One region of the Paenarthrobacter sp. NPDC056912 genome, then DNA from elsewhere that is predicted to be linked to it. Evidence: riboswitches for the same ligand, from Rfam matches in the RefSeq annotation. Region 1 holds a riboswitch; each other region holds the start of a gene.
The links. A riboswitch is a leader RNA that binds a small molecule or an ion and turns the genes downstream of it on or off. The one in region 1 is predicted to bind S-adenosylmethionine.
Positions count from the first base shown of each region.

Region 2: another riboswitch for S-adenosylmethionine. It lies ahead of ACFRJ9_RS03750 (DUF1737 domain-containing protein); the one in region 1 lies ahead of ACFRJ9_RS02345 (LLM class flavin-dependent oxidoreductase).
Region 3: another riboswitch for S-adenosylmethionine. It lies ahead of ACFRJ9_RS05845 (homoserine O-acetyltransferase); the one in region 1 lies ahead of ACFRJ9_RS02345 (LLM class flavin-dependent oxidoreductase).
Region 4: another riboswitch for S-adenosylmethionine. It lies ahead of ACFRJ9_RS18525 (aminotransferase class V-fold PLP-dependent enzyme); the one in region 1 lies ahead of ACFRJ9_RS02345 (LLM class flavin-dependent oxidoreductase).

Region 1 covers NZ_JBHUCD010000002.1:78,667-80,858, forward strand. Annotated here, with positions in the region: gene ACFRJ9_RS02345 (LLM class flavin-dependent oxidoreductase) at 1-836, opposite strand, end outside; SAM riboswitch class IV at 874-982, opposite strand; gene ACFRJ9_RS02350 (LLM class flavin-dependent oxidoreductase) at 1,205-2,192, shown strand, end outside.
Region 2 covers NZ_JBHUCD010000002.1:369,792-371,983, reverse strand. Annotated here, with positions in the region: gene ACFRJ9_RS03760 (O-succinylhomoserine sulfhydrylase) at 1-624, opposite strand, end outside; gene ACFRJ9_RS03755 (rhodanese-like domain-containing protein) at 625-1,035, opposite strand; gene ACFRJ9_RS03750 (DUF1737 domain-containing protein) at 1,032-1,298, opposite strand; SAM riboswitch class IV at 1,312-1,423, opposite strand; gene ACFRJ9_RS03745 (NtaA/DmoA family FMN-dependent monooxygenase) at 1,590-2,192, shown strand, end outside.
Region 3 covers NZ_JBHUCD010000004.1:95,337-97,528, forward strand. Annotated here, with positions in the region: gene ACFRJ9_RS05840 (bifunctional o-acetylhomoserine/o-acetylserine sulfhydrylase) at 1-856, shown strand, start outside; SAM riboswitch class IV at 1,031-1,146, shown strand; gene ACFRJ9_RS05845 (homoserine O-acetyltransferase) at 1,161-2,192, shown strand, end outside.
Region 4 covers NZ_JBHUCD010000018.1:109,087-111,278, forward strand. Annotated here, with positions in the region: gene ACFRJ9_RS18525 (aminotransferase class V-fold PLP-dependent enzyme) at 1-1,277, opposite strand, end outside; SAM riboswitch class IV at 1,309-1,422, opposite strand; gene hisN (histidinol-phosphatase) at 1,605-2,192, opposite strand, start outside.

The DNA of each region.
Region 1 (2,192 bases):
GAGTCCAGCTCAGCCAGACGGTCCTCGGCGGTTTGTCCCCGTGAATCGAGGATGACGTCCAGTTCCACCAGGGTCCGTGGTGCTCCGGCGGCGGCCGCGGCTTGGGCCGCTGCCGGAAGGGCGTCCGCTGTGTCCGCGGATACCAGGGCAACGTCGGCCTCGACGGCGGGAATCAGTTCAGCGGGCGCGAACACCACCAGTTGGCCTTGGAGGGGGCGCGGGATGATGGACGGGCCCTTGACGGAGAAGCGTTCGCCCTCGAAGTCCGCGTAGTGCAACTTGTTCCGGTCCAGGTACCGGCCGGTTGAGACGTCACGGATCACGGCGTCGTCTTCCCACGAGTCCCAGAGCAGACGGCCGGCTTGGACAACGTCCGCGGCTTCATAGGCCGCATCGCCTTCCGGCAACGGTGTGCGACCCACTGCCCGGGCTTCCTCTTGGAGGTTCTCCGCGTTGACCAACCACCCCGCCCTGCCCAGGGAGGAGTAGTCAAGGCTGGCCAACTGGGTTGCCACATGAAACGGCTCAGCGAAGAGCGTGCCGGCCTCGGGGACCAGCCCGATGGATCGGGTGATGGGTGCTGCGAAGGCCGCACGCTGGATCGCATCGATCCGGCCCGCGATTCCGGTGCTTCCGGGGTCCACCACGCGGGTGTCCCGGAACGTTGCCACGTGGAAACCCGCGATATCGGCAGCCTGAACAGTTTCACGAATCCGCTGGCCCCCCAATAGTGCCTGCGGCTCGTGCTGTGCCCTGCGCCATGCGGCCGGGTGGGCTCCATCGCCGTCGAGCTCCACGGCAACCACTCGGGAACGGAATTCGGGTTTAGAAGGCATGGTGATCTCTTTCTTTACGCCGCTCAGCGGCCGGGACGACATTCACTTGCCGCAATTGCGGCCAGGTCTGTTTCCGGAGCACCCCGCCATTAATGCCTGAGGGTTGCCGCAGCACGAGCCGGTCCTTGGCGTGCTGACTCTTGACCTATGAGTCGAATGTAGGAGCGGCTCCAAGGAATGTACAAACCGCTGGACTCGGGGCGTCAACGCGGGAAATGGCGCGTCAAGCGGCGGCGAAAATCGTCATCTTCGCCCCGCCAAAGAGCACGTATGACGGTCCGTTTCGCAGAATTTCCTCAGATTTAGCAGGGTTGAGCGGGGTGACGGATCGGCTTTGGCGGCGCGTCGGCCCTCCGTAGTGTCGTGCCATGCCGAAGCCCTCCGTTACCCCCTTGTCCGTCCTCGACCTCAGCCCTGTGTCGGCCGGGCAAACCCCCGGTGACGCATTGCGCAGCACCCTGGCCCTTGCCGCTTCCGCCGAGGCCTCCGGCTACTCCCGCTACTGGCTCGCAGAACACCACCTCAATACCGGTGTTGCTGGTTCAGCCCCGCATATCCTTGCCGGGCTGGTGGCCTCCGCTACCAAGACGATCCGGGTGGGCACGGCCGCCACGCTGCTGGGAAACTATCGCGCGCTCCAGATCGCTGAAAGCATCGGAACACTCGCGGCAGTGTTCCCTGACAGACTGGACCTGGGCTTCGGACGCTCCGGCCCGCCCAAATCACCCGGCGAACCTGCGCCCGGATTCGTGGCCGCGGCAGGCAGCATCCCGGAAGCGGATCCAGCTGTCCGAGTGGTTGACGGCCTGCTGGTTCCGGCGCCGCGTCCGATTTTCGGGGCAGTGCTTCCGCGGAAGTTCCGTTTGCAGGGCGAGCTCCTTGGCCGCTTCCCTGGTGACACTGAAAACTTCGAAGACGACGTTCAGGACATCATCGGCTTCTTCACGGGCGAATACCGCACCAGGCACGGTGAGGAAGTCACGGCAACCCCTGCCCTGGGCCAGTCGCCCCAGTTCTGGATCCACGGCTCCACCGCCGGACCCAGCGCAAGGCTCGCCGGCAAGCTCGGGCTTCCGTTCGGGGCCAACTACCACGTGGCACCGGCCAACGTGCTGGATTCCGTGGCCGAATATCGGGCACACTTCAAGCCCTCCGCAGCATTGGCTGAACCCCACGTGATCGTTTCGGCCGACGTCCTGGTAGCGCCCGACGAGCACCGTGCGCAGCGGCTTTCCCGAGGGTACGCGCAATGGGTCCACGGGATCCGCAGCGGCCACGGAGCCATTCCCTACCCGTCCCCGGAAGATGCCCTTGAGCTCCGGTTGGATGCCGAAGCCGAGGACCTCATCAAAGACC
Region 2 (2,192 bases), 290 kb from region 1:
ATACACGATCACGTCCGCACCCAGCTCACCGCAACGCTGCAGCAGGGGAGTGGCAAAGACATTGTCGACGACGACAGTCGCCCCGGCGGCATGCGCCAGTTCGCTCACGGCGGCGATGTCCACGATTTCCTGCATGGGGTTGGAAGGAGACTCGAAGAACACCGCGGTGGTCGGTTCGGAGAGGGCCTCACGCCACTGCTCCAGATCCGGACCATCAACGAAAACGGTCTCCACACCCCAGCGGGGCAGGATCTCGTTGAGGATCACAAAGCATGAGCCGAAGAGGGAGCGGGCCGCAACCACGCGGTCGCCGGCAGCCAGCAGGGCACCCAAGGCGGTGAAGACCGCGGACATGCCGGACGCCGTCGCAAAGCACGCCTCGGTTCCCTCGAGCAGGCGGAGCCGTTCCTGGAAGGTGGCCACGGAGGGGTTGCCGTAGCGGGAGTAGACGAAGCGTTCGTCCTCTCCGGTGAAGGCGCGTTCGGCAGCGGCCGCCGACTCGTAGACAAAGCCGGAGTTCAGGAAAACGGGTTCGGCCGTTTCCTGGAAGTTGGTACGGTCAAGGCCACCGCGGACGGCCTGGGTGTCAGGGCTCCAGCCAGCGGCATCAGGATTGAAAGTCACTTAGTCGGTTCCTAGATTCGTCGGCAGGCCACGGTTCTTCCAGCCATTCACGGTGCGCTCGCCATAGCGGTCGGGCTCGCCCTCGAAGCCTTCAAGGACGTTGTAGGCGGTGAAGCCGATCTGTGTTGCGGCAATGGCCGCGGAGATGGACCGCTGGCCGGAGCGGCAGAGGAAGACCAGTTCCACGCCGTCGCCCTCGGGTGCCTGCTGCTGCAGGTCCTCGATGAAGCGGGAATTCGGGATGCCGCCGGCGAGGTTCCACTGGATGAACAGGGGATCGTTCTCGGTGGCTTTGGTGTCCGGGATGCCGATGTGGGCCCATTCGCCCTCAGTGCGGACGTCCACCAGGATGGCGCCTTCTTCAAGTTTGGCCCACGCGTCCTGCGGGGTCAGGTCACCTGCGTAGCTCATGCGTGGCCCTCGAATGCTTCCTCGTCCTCGTAGTTCTCCAGCTGATCAACAGCATTGGCAACAGCGGCGTCGGCACTGGCGATGGCGGTAGGCAGGACCACGGCTTGGGCCACGATCACATCGGTGCCGTTGAAGGTGGCTGCGGGGCTGCCGTGGAGTACGTAACCCTCGGCGAGGGCGTTGTGGATGCGCTCGCAGAAATCGCGGGTATCCGGGCCGGTCACCAGGCGGTAGGAGAGTTTTTCTTCGGTGGGTTCAGGCATTGATGGTGCTCCTCAGTCACGCTTGCAGTTCGAGTTGTCGATACGCCGAGTAGTCACCTGAGGCACCCCGCCGGAGAGAGGGTTGCCGACCAGCAAGTCAGGGCTTGGCGCTGGTGCTCATTACTCAAGAAAAACGTAACATCCACGGGCATAGGCCTGCACTTGCGGGTGGCTGCGGGCTCGTCATGTTGCGTAACCGGAGGATGCTGTGGAACCTCTCCAAATAAGACGCCCCGGGAGCATAATTGACGCAGTACGACCCCCTGTAACTTCGCATGAAATCAGGTCGCGGTGAACGGACAGAGCAGTTCTACACTCAAGCCCATGCTGCATTTTGGATGGTTTGTGGGCCACGGTTTCGGAGTCCAGGGCTGGGGGACTCCCGGTTACAGCCTGGGCTACGACTGGAAGAAACCCGCCCTGTACCAGGAAGCCGTGCGCGCGTTCGAGCGATCCGGGCTGGACCTCTTCATCATCGAGGATTCCCTGACAGTCCCGGACACCTATGGCGGCACGGCCGAGGTTTCGCTGGCCCACGCGTCCTTCGCGCCCAAGCATGATCCATTGGCGCTGGTCCCGTACCTTCTGTCTGCAACGGAGCACCTGGGGATTGTGCCTACGGTCAGCGCCTCGTTCTATCCGCCGTTCACTGCGGCCCGGCTCCTCGCTACCCTCCAGCACTTCTCCGAGGGCCAGCTTGGCTGGAACGTGGTGACTTCCGGCAGCGACCTCGCGGCCCAGAACTATGGGCTGGACCAGCAAATCGAACACGACCTGCGGTATGAGAAGGCCGAGGAATTCGTCGACGTCGTCAGGCGGCTCTGGCGGAGCTGGGAACCTGGCGCCGTGCTTGAGGATGCTTCCGCCGGGGTGTTCGCGGACCACACCAAGGTC
Region 3 (2,192 bases), on a different contig from region 1:
CGAGGTCGTCTCCAACCCGCGCCAGGACGTTCTGGACATCGAGGGCATCGCCGGCGTGGCACACGAGGCCGGAGTTCCCCTCATTGTGGACAATACGCTGTCCACTCCCTACCTGATCCGTCCCATCGAGTGGGGCGCAGACATCGTGGTCCACTCCGCCACCAAGTATCTCGGCGGCCACGGCTCGGCCATCGCCGGTGTGATTGTGGACTCCGGCAACTTCGATTTCGGCAAGGATCCGGAACGTTTCCCCGGCTTCAACACCCCGGACCCCAGCTACAACGGGCTGGTCTACGCCCGTGACCTCGGCAAGGATGGCGCGCTCGGGGCCAACCTCTCGTACATCTTGAAGGCGCGTGTCCAGTTGCTTCGCGACCTCGGCTCGGCCGTGTCCCCGTTCAACGCCTTCCTTATCGCCCAGGGCCTGGAGACCCTGAGCCTGCGCATCGAACGTCACGTAGCGAACGCCACCAAGGTGGCCGAATGGCTGGAAGGCCATAACGACGTCGAATCGGTCGCCTATGCCGGTTTGCCCTCCAGCCCTTGGTACGACCGTGGACGCAAGTATGGTCCCAACGGTACGGGCGCCGTGGTGGCATTCAACATCAAGGGCGGCGTGGAGGCCGGCAAGCGGTTCGTGGACGCCCTGGAGCTCCACTCCCACGTTGCCAACATCGGCGACGTCCGCTCCCTGGTCATCCACCCGGCGTCGACAACCCACAGCCAGCTGACGGTGGAGCAACAGGTGGCCGCCGGCGTCAACCCCGGCCTGGTGCGCCTGTCCGTGGGCATCGAGCACGTGGACGACATCCTCGCCGACCTCGAAGCTGGATTCAGGGCCGCCAAGGGCGCCTGAGCGCTGGCCGGAATGACCGCCTGACACCTTTGGCTGGTGTGCCGCCCGGACCGTAGATTATTCGCCGGGCGGCGCTCCAAAGTGCTTGCTCATGAACGAACCAGCCCCAAACCGTCACACTGCTGTCACATTCTTCGCCAGAACAGCAGTGTTTTTCCTAGACTCTACGTATTAGGTCATGAGTGCCAGTGACAGCCCCGGCTTGCTGGCCGGCAACCCTCCTTCCGCGGTGGGGTGCCCCGGGTGAGGACCTGGCCTGTCGCACGCAAGGCGACGGGCAAGCGCGAGGTTAGGTGTCAAAGGAATGACCATTACTGCTACAGCCCTATCCACATCCGAGGAACAAGACGGAACGGTCAAGTACGCCAGCATCGGTTCGCTGGAACTTGAGGCCGGAGGCTTCCTTCCGGATGTTGTCTTGTCTTTCGAGACCTGGGGACAGCTCAACGCCGATGCATCCAACGCAGTTTTGGTGCAGCATGCACTCACCGGAAGCACGCACGTTGCCCGCGGAGCCACGGATGAAGAGGGCTGGTGGGAACAGCTCGTCGGTCCGGGCGCCACTATCGACACCAACAGGTTCTTCGTGGTCTCCATCAACATCCTGGGCGGCTGCTATGGCAGCACCGGTCCATCCTCCGAAGCACCTGACGGGCGGCCCTGGGGCTCCCGCTTCCCCTTGATCACGCTCCGGGACAGTACTTTGGCAGAGGCTCGCCTGGCCGACGCCCTGGGCATTGATGCCTGGCATGCCGTGCTGGGCGGGTCCATGGGTGGAGCCCGGGCGCTGGAGTGGGCCGTGACGTTCCCGGAACGCGTCAAGCGGTGCGCCGTGATTTCGGTGGGTGCCTACAGCACTGCCGAGCAGATTGCCTTCGCGCAGTCGCAGACCCTGGCCATCCGGCAGGATCCCCACTTCAACAATGGCGACTACTACGGTGGCCCAGCCCCCGAAAACGGCCTGGCCCTGGCCCGGCGGATCGCCCACATCACCTACCGCTCCGCGCTGGAGTTGGACTTCCGCTTCGGCAGGGAGGCGCAGCCGCAGGAGAAGCCGCTGGCAGCAGCAGTACTGGGGGAGCGTGGCCGCTATCAGGTGGAGAGCTACCTCGACCACCAAGGCACCAAGCTGGTTCGCCGGTTCGATGCCAACAGTTACATCGCCATCACCGAGGCACTCATGAGCCACGACGTCACGCGCGGCCGCGGCAGCCTCAGCGAGGCCTTGGCGCGCGCCAGTGCGGAGTTCTTCGTCGCGGCCGTGGACTCCGACCGTCTCTACTTTCCGGCGCAGTCACGGGAACTGGCCGAGGCCCTTCCCGGCGATGTTCCCGTG
Region 4 (2,192 bases), on a different contig from region 1:
CCCAGCCCGGTGTGCTTGAGTTCCTCGATACCGGCAAGGAGCCTCGTAGCGTCCTCCAACCTCGAACCAACGCCAAAGCTGGCGCGCAGGGACCCGGACGGGAGCCCGAGGCGCTTCAGGAGCGGGTGGGCGCAGAAACGGCCGTCCCGGAGACCGATTCCGTGCTCGGCCGCCAGGTATGCGGCGACCAATCCAGCGTCGAAACCTTCAACAGAGAAGTTGACCACGCCAATGGTGTCCTCGGAATCGCTGAAGATCTGGTGGACGGTGACGCCGTCGATCGCCCGCAGTCCATCCACAAGGTACGAGCGGATGGAGGCCTCGTGGGCATGCCACGCATCCTCATCCAGCCCTGCCAGAACCTGGGTGGCACGGGCAAGCGTGGCTGCGCCCAAAACATTGGGGGAGCCGCCCTCGTGGCGGGCCGGTCCTGTGGCCCAGCTGACGGAGTCCAGGCGGGCCTCACGCACGGCTCCGCCGCCGGCCAAGTGGGGGGGTCCTGCGTCAAGCCAATCCGGCCGGCCAACAACAACGCCTGCACCGAAGGGTGCATAGAGCTTGTGGCCGGAGAAAACAACGTAGTCGACGTCGGCCTCGGCGATGTTGATCCGGCGGTGCGGAGCGAGCTGGGCCGCGTCCACCACAATCCGTGCCCCGTATTCGTGGGCCAACGACGCCAGCTGTGCGATGGGCAGGATTTCGCCGGTTACGTTGGAAGCGCCCGTTATGGCGAGCAGCGACACGCCGCCCTCGCTGAGCTCCGCACGAAGGTTCTCCAAGGTGGCCGCCAGTGTTGGGGCCGCAATGACGCTGCGGTGCGGTACACCCTGCCAGGGAAGAAGGTTGGCGTGGTGCTCAATATCCAGGTAAAGGACCTCGCCGGTGTTCTGTCCGTTGACCTGGGGAAGGCACCCGGCCAGCAGGTTCAAGGAGTCCGTGGTGTTGCGGGTGAAGATGACGGAATCGTCCGCCCTGCCGCCGACGAACTCCCGGACGATGTTTCGGGAGTTCTCGTACACCGAGGTGCTGATCTGGGACGCGTAGCCGGCGCCGCGGTGGACGCTGGCGTAGTACGGAAGAACTTCGTTCAGATAGGCCGACACAATGGTCAACGCAGGTGCCGAAGCACCGTAGTCGAGATTGGCATAGCGAACGTGGCCGCCCTGAATCAGGGGCGCCTGCAGTTCCGCGCCAGTGACTGCGGCCAGCGGCCGCGAGGCGGCGGCTGCCTGTGCGGAGGACGGCCTGGTGTTTGAGTTTAACGTGACAGTGCTCATGGGACCTCACTCAAGAGGGACCCCCGCAGGGGATCCGCGCTTGCCGTATCCGTTCCGGACCGGCCAGGTCGTCACCCGGGGCACCCCACCGCGAATGGAGGGTTGCCGGCCAGCAAACCGGGGTTTAGCGCTGGCACTCGTGACCTGTAAAGAGGTTAGGGCACCTCCGACGCTCCCTCCAAAGCCGCCAGGTTTTGTTAAGCACATTGTTACGGAGAATGGCGGGCAGTCGTTTCGTCGAATAAAAGACGGCGGGTGCCTCCCAAAGGAGGCACCCGCCGTCGAAAATTCGCCAAAACTGTCCAGAAGTGTGCAGGCTGGATTACATCAGAGGAGGTCGTCCAAGGCGGGGTTGAGCCGCTTGAGGACCTCGGAATGCAGGATGGAGTTCGTCGCCAGGGCATTGCCGCCGAAGGGGCCGTCTTCGCCCTCCAGGGACGTGAAGCGACCGCCTGCCTCCGTAACGATGGGGACCAGCGCTGCCATGTCATAGAGGTTCAGCTCCGGCTCGCAGGCGATGTCCACGGCACCCTCGGCCACCAGGCAATAGGACCAGAAGTCACCGTAGGCGCGCGTGCGCCAGATGTCCTCGGTGAGCCCCATGAATTCATCCAGGTTGCCGCGCTCCTTCCAACCCGAAAGGCTCGAGTAGGACATCGAGGCGTCTGCCAGGCGCGAGACATTGGAAACTTTGAGTCGGGTGGCCGATGCCAGGGAACGGCCCATGTAGGCGCCCATTTCCTTGGCGGCCCACCAGCGCTTGCCCAATGCGGGCGCGCTGACCACACCCACAACGGGCTCTCCTTCGTCCACGAGGGCGATCAATGTGGCCCACACCGGAACCCCGCGGACAAAGTTCTTGGTGCCATCGATGGGGTCGATAATCCAGCGACGCGAGCCGTGCCCGCTGCTCCC